2 regions of the Hydrogenophaga aquatica genome follow, and region 1 is predicted to be linked to the other one. Evidence: predicted binding sites of a transcription regulator. Region 1 holds the regulator's gene; the other holds the start of a gene.

Evidence for each region. The regulator FNR, encoded in region 1, switches genes on or off when oxygen is low (the NO sensors DNR and NnrR bind a similar motif). The targets are predictions, from matches to a motif close to TTGATNNNNATCAA.
Region 2: a site for FNR is predicted at 1,954-1,967, ahead of ACYVHH_RS05475 (OmpW/AlkL family protein). Genes of this name have one in related genera too.

Annotation. Positions count from the first base shown of each region.
Region 1 covers NZ_BAAGVK010000027.1:35,283-38,685, reverse strand. The annotation lists gene hemN (oxygen-independent coproporphyrinogen III oxidase) at 1-1,170, opposite strand, end outside; gene fnr (fumarate/nitrate reduction transcriptional regulator Fnr) at 1,316-2,041, shown strand; gene ACYVHH_RS17580 (hypothetical protein) at 2,045-2,332, opposite strand; gene ACYVHH_RS17575 (nitrogen fixation protein FixH) at 2,374-2,685, opposite strand; gene ccoG (cytochrome c oxidase accessory protein CcoG) at 2,714-3,403, opposite strand, start outside.
Region 2 covers NZ_BAAGVK010000007.1:116,428-119,830, reverse strand. The annotation lists gene ACYVHH_RS05485 (O-acetylhomoserine aminocarboxypropyltransferase/cysteine synthase family protein) at 1-390, opposite strand, end outside; gene ACYVHH_RS05480 (DUF3047 domain-containing protein) at 498-1,262, shown strand; gene ACYVHH_RS05475 (OmpW/AlkL family protein) at 1,275-1,886, opposite strand; gene metF (methylenetetrahydrofolate reductase [NAD(P)H]) at 2,065-2,901, opposite strand; gene ACYVHH_RS05465 (TlyA family RNA methyltransferase) at 2,920-3,403, opposite strand, start outside.

The sequences.
Region 1 (3,403 bases):
GATGGACTCGAAGTCGACCGCCCCCTGGCACATGATGGCCATGATGACACTGCGGCGCAGCGCATCGTCACGGTTGAGCGCCAGACCGCGCACGATGGGCAGGCGGCCCTGATCGAGCGCGTCGTAATACTCCTCCAGCGTCTTGGCATTCTGGCTGTAGGTGGCGCCGATGCGGCCGATGGCCGAGACGCCCAGCGCGATCAGGTCGCAGTCAGGCTGCGTGCTGTACCCTTGAAAATTGCGGTGCAGGCGCCCCTGACGTTTGGCCACGGCCAGGGCATCGTCCGGCAGGGCAAAATGGTCCATACCCACGTACACGTACCCGGCCTCGCTGAACATGTCCAACGAGATGGACAGCATGGACAGCTTCTCGGCCGGGCTCGGCAGCTCCGCCGTCAGGATGCGGCGCTGAGGTTTGAAACGCGCAGGCAGGTGGGCATATGCGTAGAGCGCAATGCGCTCGGGCCGCAACGCCTTGACCTGCTCCAGCGTGTGCCGGAACGACTCCGGCGTCTGCAGGGGCAGGCCGTAGATCAGATCGACGTTGACGGATTCAAAACCGATGAGGCGCGCTGCCTCGACCAGCGCGAACACCTGCTCTGCCGGCTGCACCCGGTGAACGGCTTTCTGCACCGTGGGATCGAAATCCTGCACACCGAAGCTGAGGCGGTTGAAGCCCAGGCGGTGCAGGTGCTCCAGGCGCTGCACGGTCACCGTCCGGGGGTCCACCTCGACCGAGTACTCACCGCCGGGCACGAGATTGAAATGTCTGCGAACCATGGCCAGCAGGTCAGACAGTTCGTCGTCGCTGAGGAACGTTGGGGTACCGCCGCCCAGGTGCAACTGCGACACGCTGTGTCCCCGGCCGAAGTGCTCAACCTGCAACTCCAGCTCGCGCGAAAGGTAGCGCAGGTACTCCGCCGCCTTGCTGTGATGCTTGGTGATCACCTTGTTGCAGGCGCAGTAATAGCAGAGAGACTCGCAAAAAGGAATGTGGACGTACAGTGACAGAGGCAGAGCCAGAGAACCGGCGCGGCGCTGCTCCAGCGCCTGCACATAGTCTTTCTCGGTGAACGCCTCCACGAAGCGGTCGGCCGTCGGGTACGAGGTGTAACGCGGCCCCGGCACGTCAAACCGTTGCAGCAGTTGCTCGTCGATCACATGGTTCACAGGCAATATCTCCAGATTTTGTTGAACTGTGCCGCATGGGCTGAGTCTTGCCATTGACGTGAGTCAAAGATTCCCCACAGGGCGGGCAGAATTTCGCACCTGTGAGAGCTATGGGTTAAGCTCACGCCTGCACCAGCCTTTACTTATGGATATCCAAAGCATCAAAGTCGCCTGTTCCAGCTGCAACCTTCGGGAGTTGTGCCTGCCCATGGGACTGAACGCCAGCGAGATGGACAAGCTCGACACCGTCATCTCGACCCGGCGCCGCGTCAAGCGGGGCTCGTCGCTCTTCAACGTGGGCGACAGCTTCACATCGCTTTACGCCGTGCGGTCTGGCTTCTTCAAGACCAGCATCACCACCGCGGACGGCCGTGACCAGGTGACGGGCTTCCAGATGACGGGCGAGATCATCGGGCTCGACGGCATCGTCAACGACAAGCATTCCTGCGACGCGATTGCCCTGGAGGATGCCGAGGTCTGTGTCCTGCCGTTCGACAAGCTCGAACAATTGTCCCGGGAGTTCAGCACCTTGCAGCACCATGTGCACAAGATCATGAGCCGCGAGATCGTGCGGGATCATGGCGTGATGCTGCTGCTGGGCAGCATGCGCGCAGAGGAACGGCTGGCCGCGTTCCTGCTCAACCTTGTTCAGCGCCTCCATGCCAGGGGGTTCTCTCAGTCCGAGCTGATCCTGCGGATGACCCGCGAGGAGATCGGGAGCTATCTGGGCATGAAGCTGGAAACGGTGAGCCGGACGTTCTCGAAATTCATGGACGAAGGCATCATCGAGGTGAAACAGCGCTACGTCCACATCAAGGACACGCAGGCGCTGAGCAGCATCGTCAACGCCCAGCAGCAACAGGAAATCTGAGGCTCAGCAGCAGTTCCTGGCGCAATCCTTGGGCCGTTCGTCTGGTTCAACCGGGCAGCGGTTGACCTCGAAGGGCGACTGCGACAGCAAGGTGGTGAGGGCGCTGGACGCAAAGGTCATGGCCCAGAAGAAAAAGAAGGCAACGGTATAGGTTGCCTGGCGTGATAGCTCGAGCGGCTGTCCGCCCCAATGCAGCTCACTGGGATCGACCAGTGCAAAGACCACCATCTCGATCACCCCTGCCACCAGGAAGGCAGGCCACGCGATCCACATCAATCGTTGAGCAAGCATCATCGGTCTCCTCTTGTGTGCCTGTCCAACGTCGGCAGGCATTATTCGTCTTTGGGTAGTGTAGGCGAAACCACGTGGTTTCGAGCCTTGCCCGCGGGCATCACGCTGAGCTCGGCCGCGGTACGTTCCTCTGGCGAGAGCCGCTGCAGGGCGGCTTCGTCAACCTGAACTTGCGGCTTGCGCTGCAGCACCGGATCGGGATGCCGCACGGCGAGCACGACCGTGTAAATGCCCGCCACAACGACCAGCAAGGGCCCACCCAGCACCATCCAGACGTAAGGCTCCTTGTACCAGGGGCGGCCCGAACGGGCTGGCGCGGGAGATGCCGTGGGGGCGGGGGCTGCGGTACTCATGACACGGGGCTTTCAGGCGTATGTGCGGTTAGCGAGGGATCAGGAAAACCGATTTTTCCTTGACCTGGATGGCGCTGTCACCAGCGGCCTTGATCTCGAACTGGATAGGGTGTGAACCGGGCTCCGAGCTGTTAGGCGGCACCTGTACACGCACTGCAACAGAACGGACTTCGGTGGGCAACACTTCAACAGAAGGTTCGGACGCGATGGTTATCCCGGGCAAACCCGAGACCGAGATGTCGTAATGCTGCTTTGCCTCGGTGGCGTTCATCACCTGCAGGCGGAAAACGTTTTCGATGCGGCCCTGCTCGACCATGCGCGCCAGAGCTCCCCGGTCACGGATCACGTCCACCTTGAGCGGGGTGCGCAGGAACAGGCTGACACCCAGGGCGACGCAGATGGCAAGCAGGATGCCCGAATACACCAGCACGCGGGGCCGCAGGCCACGCCTGATCATCTGGGCACGGGACCAGTTGTTCGTCATGCCGTTCTGGGTCGAGTACTTGATCAGACCGCGGGGATAGGACATCTTGTCCATGACGTCGTCGCAGACGTCGATGCAGGCGCCGCAGCCGATGCACTCGTACTGCAGGCCCTTGCGGATGTCGATGCCCGTGGGGCACACCTGCACGCAAAGTGTGCAGTCGACACACGCACCCAAGCCCAGCGAGGCTGGGTCAGCCTTCTTGGAGCGCGCGCCACGAGGCTCACCACGTTT
Region 2 (3,403 bases), on a different contig from region 1:
GGAATTGGCGAACCGCGTCTCGATGCCGTACTGCGGCAGCGTGTGCGCGAACAGGTTGTAGGTGCCGCCATACAGGGCTGTGGCCGACACAATGTTGTCACCCGCCTCGGCAATGGTCTGGATGGCGTAGGTGATGGCAGCCTGGCCGGACGCCACGGCCAGCGCCGCGATGCCGCCTTCAAGGGCTGCCACACGCTCTTCCAGCACCGCCTGGGTGGGGTTCATGATGCGGGTATAGATGTTGCCCGGCACCTTCAGGTCGAACAGGTCCGCGCCGTGCTGCGCGCTGTCGAAGGAATAGGCCACGGTCTGGTAGATGGGCGGCACAACCGCCTTGGTGGTGGGGTCGGGCTGGTAACCCGCGTGCACGGCCAACGTTTCGATCTTCATGCATTCACTCCTTTATCACTTGTACCTTATCGGATGAAAACGCATCTGTCGAATGCGGGTTTCTCACTAGCATATGCGTGGAACGGATGTCATCGACTGACGCTAACATGCCCGCCATGTTTCTGCGCCGCCTGACACCACTCATCTGCCTGTTGCCCCTGCTTGTTGCCGGTTGTGCCATAGCGCCAGCTCAGCGAGAGGCCCGGGACCTGACAAGCTCGCCCTGGGCGCAAGCCAGCACCCTGACGGGCGAAGGCCAGTGGCAACACCAGACCTTCAAGGGACGCAAGAACACCGCTTACGCCGCCACCACGCACGAAGGCCGCCCGGCGCTCCACGCCCGCAGCGACTCGGGCAGCAGCGCCATGCGCTACCGGGTACGCGTGCCGTCCGACGCCATGGGAACCCTGCGTTTTTCGTGGTTCGTGCGGCAGCTGAACCCCGCCTTCGACCTGACGGACCGCGAGGCTGAAGATGCCGTGGCCCGTGTGATCCTGACGTTCGAAGGGGACCGCCAGCGTTTGACAGCCAGAGACCACATGCTGTCGGAACTGGCACAGCTGATCACCGGCGAACCGCTGCCCTACGCCACCCTGATGTATGTCTGGGATCACGTGCACCCGGCGGGCACGGTACTGGAACATCCAAGCACGCGGCGTATCCGTATGCTGGTGGTCAAATCCGGCCCTGGCAAGCTGGGCCAGTGGGCCGACCAGGAACGCGACGTCCTGGCCGACTTCCAGCATGCTTTCGGTGAAACACCACAGGCGCTCACAGGCATAGGCCTGATGACCGATGGCAACAACACCCGCCAGCTGGCCGAGGCCTGGTACGGCCCCGTGAAACTGGACCGGCAGGTGGTGCAGAGGTGAAGAGCCGGGCGCTCAGAAACGCCAGCCCAGGCCAATGCCCACCAGCACCGGGTCAACCTTGAACTTTCCGACCTTGGCACCCGACGAATACACGTCGGTTTCGATGAACACCTTCTTGACGTCGACGTTCAGGTACATGTCCTTCGACAACGGGATGTCCACCCCGACCTGAAGCGCCGCCCCCCAACTGTTCTTGTCGATGGACGGGTTCAATGCAGTCACCACGGCTGGATCGAACTTCACACTGGAGAACCGCGTGAAGTTGACGCCTGCGCCAACATAGGGTTTGAAGCCGGGGGCGTTGAAGTGGTATTGCAGGGTCAGTGTCGGGGGCAGGTGCTTGAGTGTGGCGATAGATGCGCCGTTTGAAGAAAGGGTGTGCTTCTGCGGAACGGTGAGGATAAGCTCAGCGGCCACGTTCTTGGTGATGAAGTAGGTGAAGTCCACTTCGGGCAGCCACTTGTTGTTGACCGACAGGCCCAGACCCGTGGTGTCCTTGTTCGCGCTGTCGAGATGGACAGCTCGGGCTCGAACCAGCCAGTCGCCCTCCTTGAAATCCTGTGCGAAAGCGGAGCCACAAACCAGGGTCGCCCCTGCGACCATTGCGAGGAGATGCTTGCTCATGATGTGTCGTGAAAATACCCGGGAATATTCCCGGGTGACATTTCAGAGCGGCATCCCGGCGCCCCACTTGACCCAGGTCAAAACGAAGAATACCCCCACGACAGAAGTGTGAGCTCGGTCATGTTTGGTTCATCCAGAACTGAACGAACGTTGCGCCAACAACACACCCGCCCATAAATCAGGCGACGCCGAGCTGACTCAGAACAGTCAGCGTGGGCGCACTCTGGTTCATGGTGTAGAAGTGCAGCCCCGGCGCGCCCGCCTGACGCAGCCGCTCACACAAATCTGCCACCACGTCCCGCCCGAAAGCCTGAATGCTGGCGGTGTCGTCGCCATAGCCTTGCAGGCGCAGGCGTATCCAGCGCGGCACCTCGGCCCCGCAGGCATCTGAAAAGCGCAGCAGTTGCGAGGCATTGGTGATGGGCATGATGCCGGGCACGATCGGCACCTCGACCCCCAACTTGCGCACGTCGTCCACGAAACGGAAATAGGCGTCGGCGTTGAAGAAATACTGGGTGATGGCGGAATCCGCCCCGGCCTTGACCTTGGTGGCAAAAGCCTGCAGGTCGGCTTCGGGCGAGCGGGCCTGGGGGTGGAATTCGGGGTAGGCGGCCACCTCGATGTGGAAGGTGTTGCCCATTTCCGCGCGGATGAAGGCCACCAGATCGCTGGCGTACTGGAACTCGCCACCCAGCCCGTAACCGCTGGGCAGGTCGCCACGCAGGGCCACCAGCCGCTTGACGCCCATGGCCTTGAGCGTGGCCAGTTGCTCACGCACGCTGGTGCGCGTGGCGCCGATGCACGAGAAATGCGAGGCGGCATCAACCCCCTCTGCCAGGATTTCGCCCACGGTGGTGAAGGTGCCCTCCTGGGTCGAGCCCCCCGCACCGTAGGTCACCGAGCAGAAAGCAGGCTGGCGTGCGTACAAGGCTTGGCGCGCGGTGCGCAGCTTGGCCGCGCCTTCGGGCGTCTTGGGCGGGAAGAATTCAAAACTGATGGGAAAAGTCGTATCCATGTACTGCCCCTGGGGGATTCAGGCTGCCTTGGCAGCCCAGACAAAAAACTCGCGGTTGCCATCACCGCCGGCAATCGCTGAATCGAACCAGCCACGCACCGTCAGGCCAAGCGCCTCGCAGCAGGTACGGATGCGCTGCTCCACCACAAGGTAGAGCGACGTGTCGCGCACCACGCCGCCCTTTCCGATCTGGCCGGGCTGCAACTCGAACTGCGGCTTGACCAGCATGAGCAGTTGCCCGCCCGGCGCCAGCAAAGGCACCACGGCGGGCAGCACCAGCGTCAGCGAGATGAACGAAAGGTCGCCCACGGCCAGATCGAACCCGTTGACCAGCTGCTGCTGCGGCACACCTGCCTCCTGCAACCGCTCGCGACTCAACTCGCGGGCATTGAGCTTTTCCAGTGCCAGCACGCGCGGGTTTTGCAACAGGCTCGCGTGCAGCTGGCGCTGACCCACGTCCACACCCAGCACCCAGGCGGCACCCTTTTGCAACAGGCAGTCG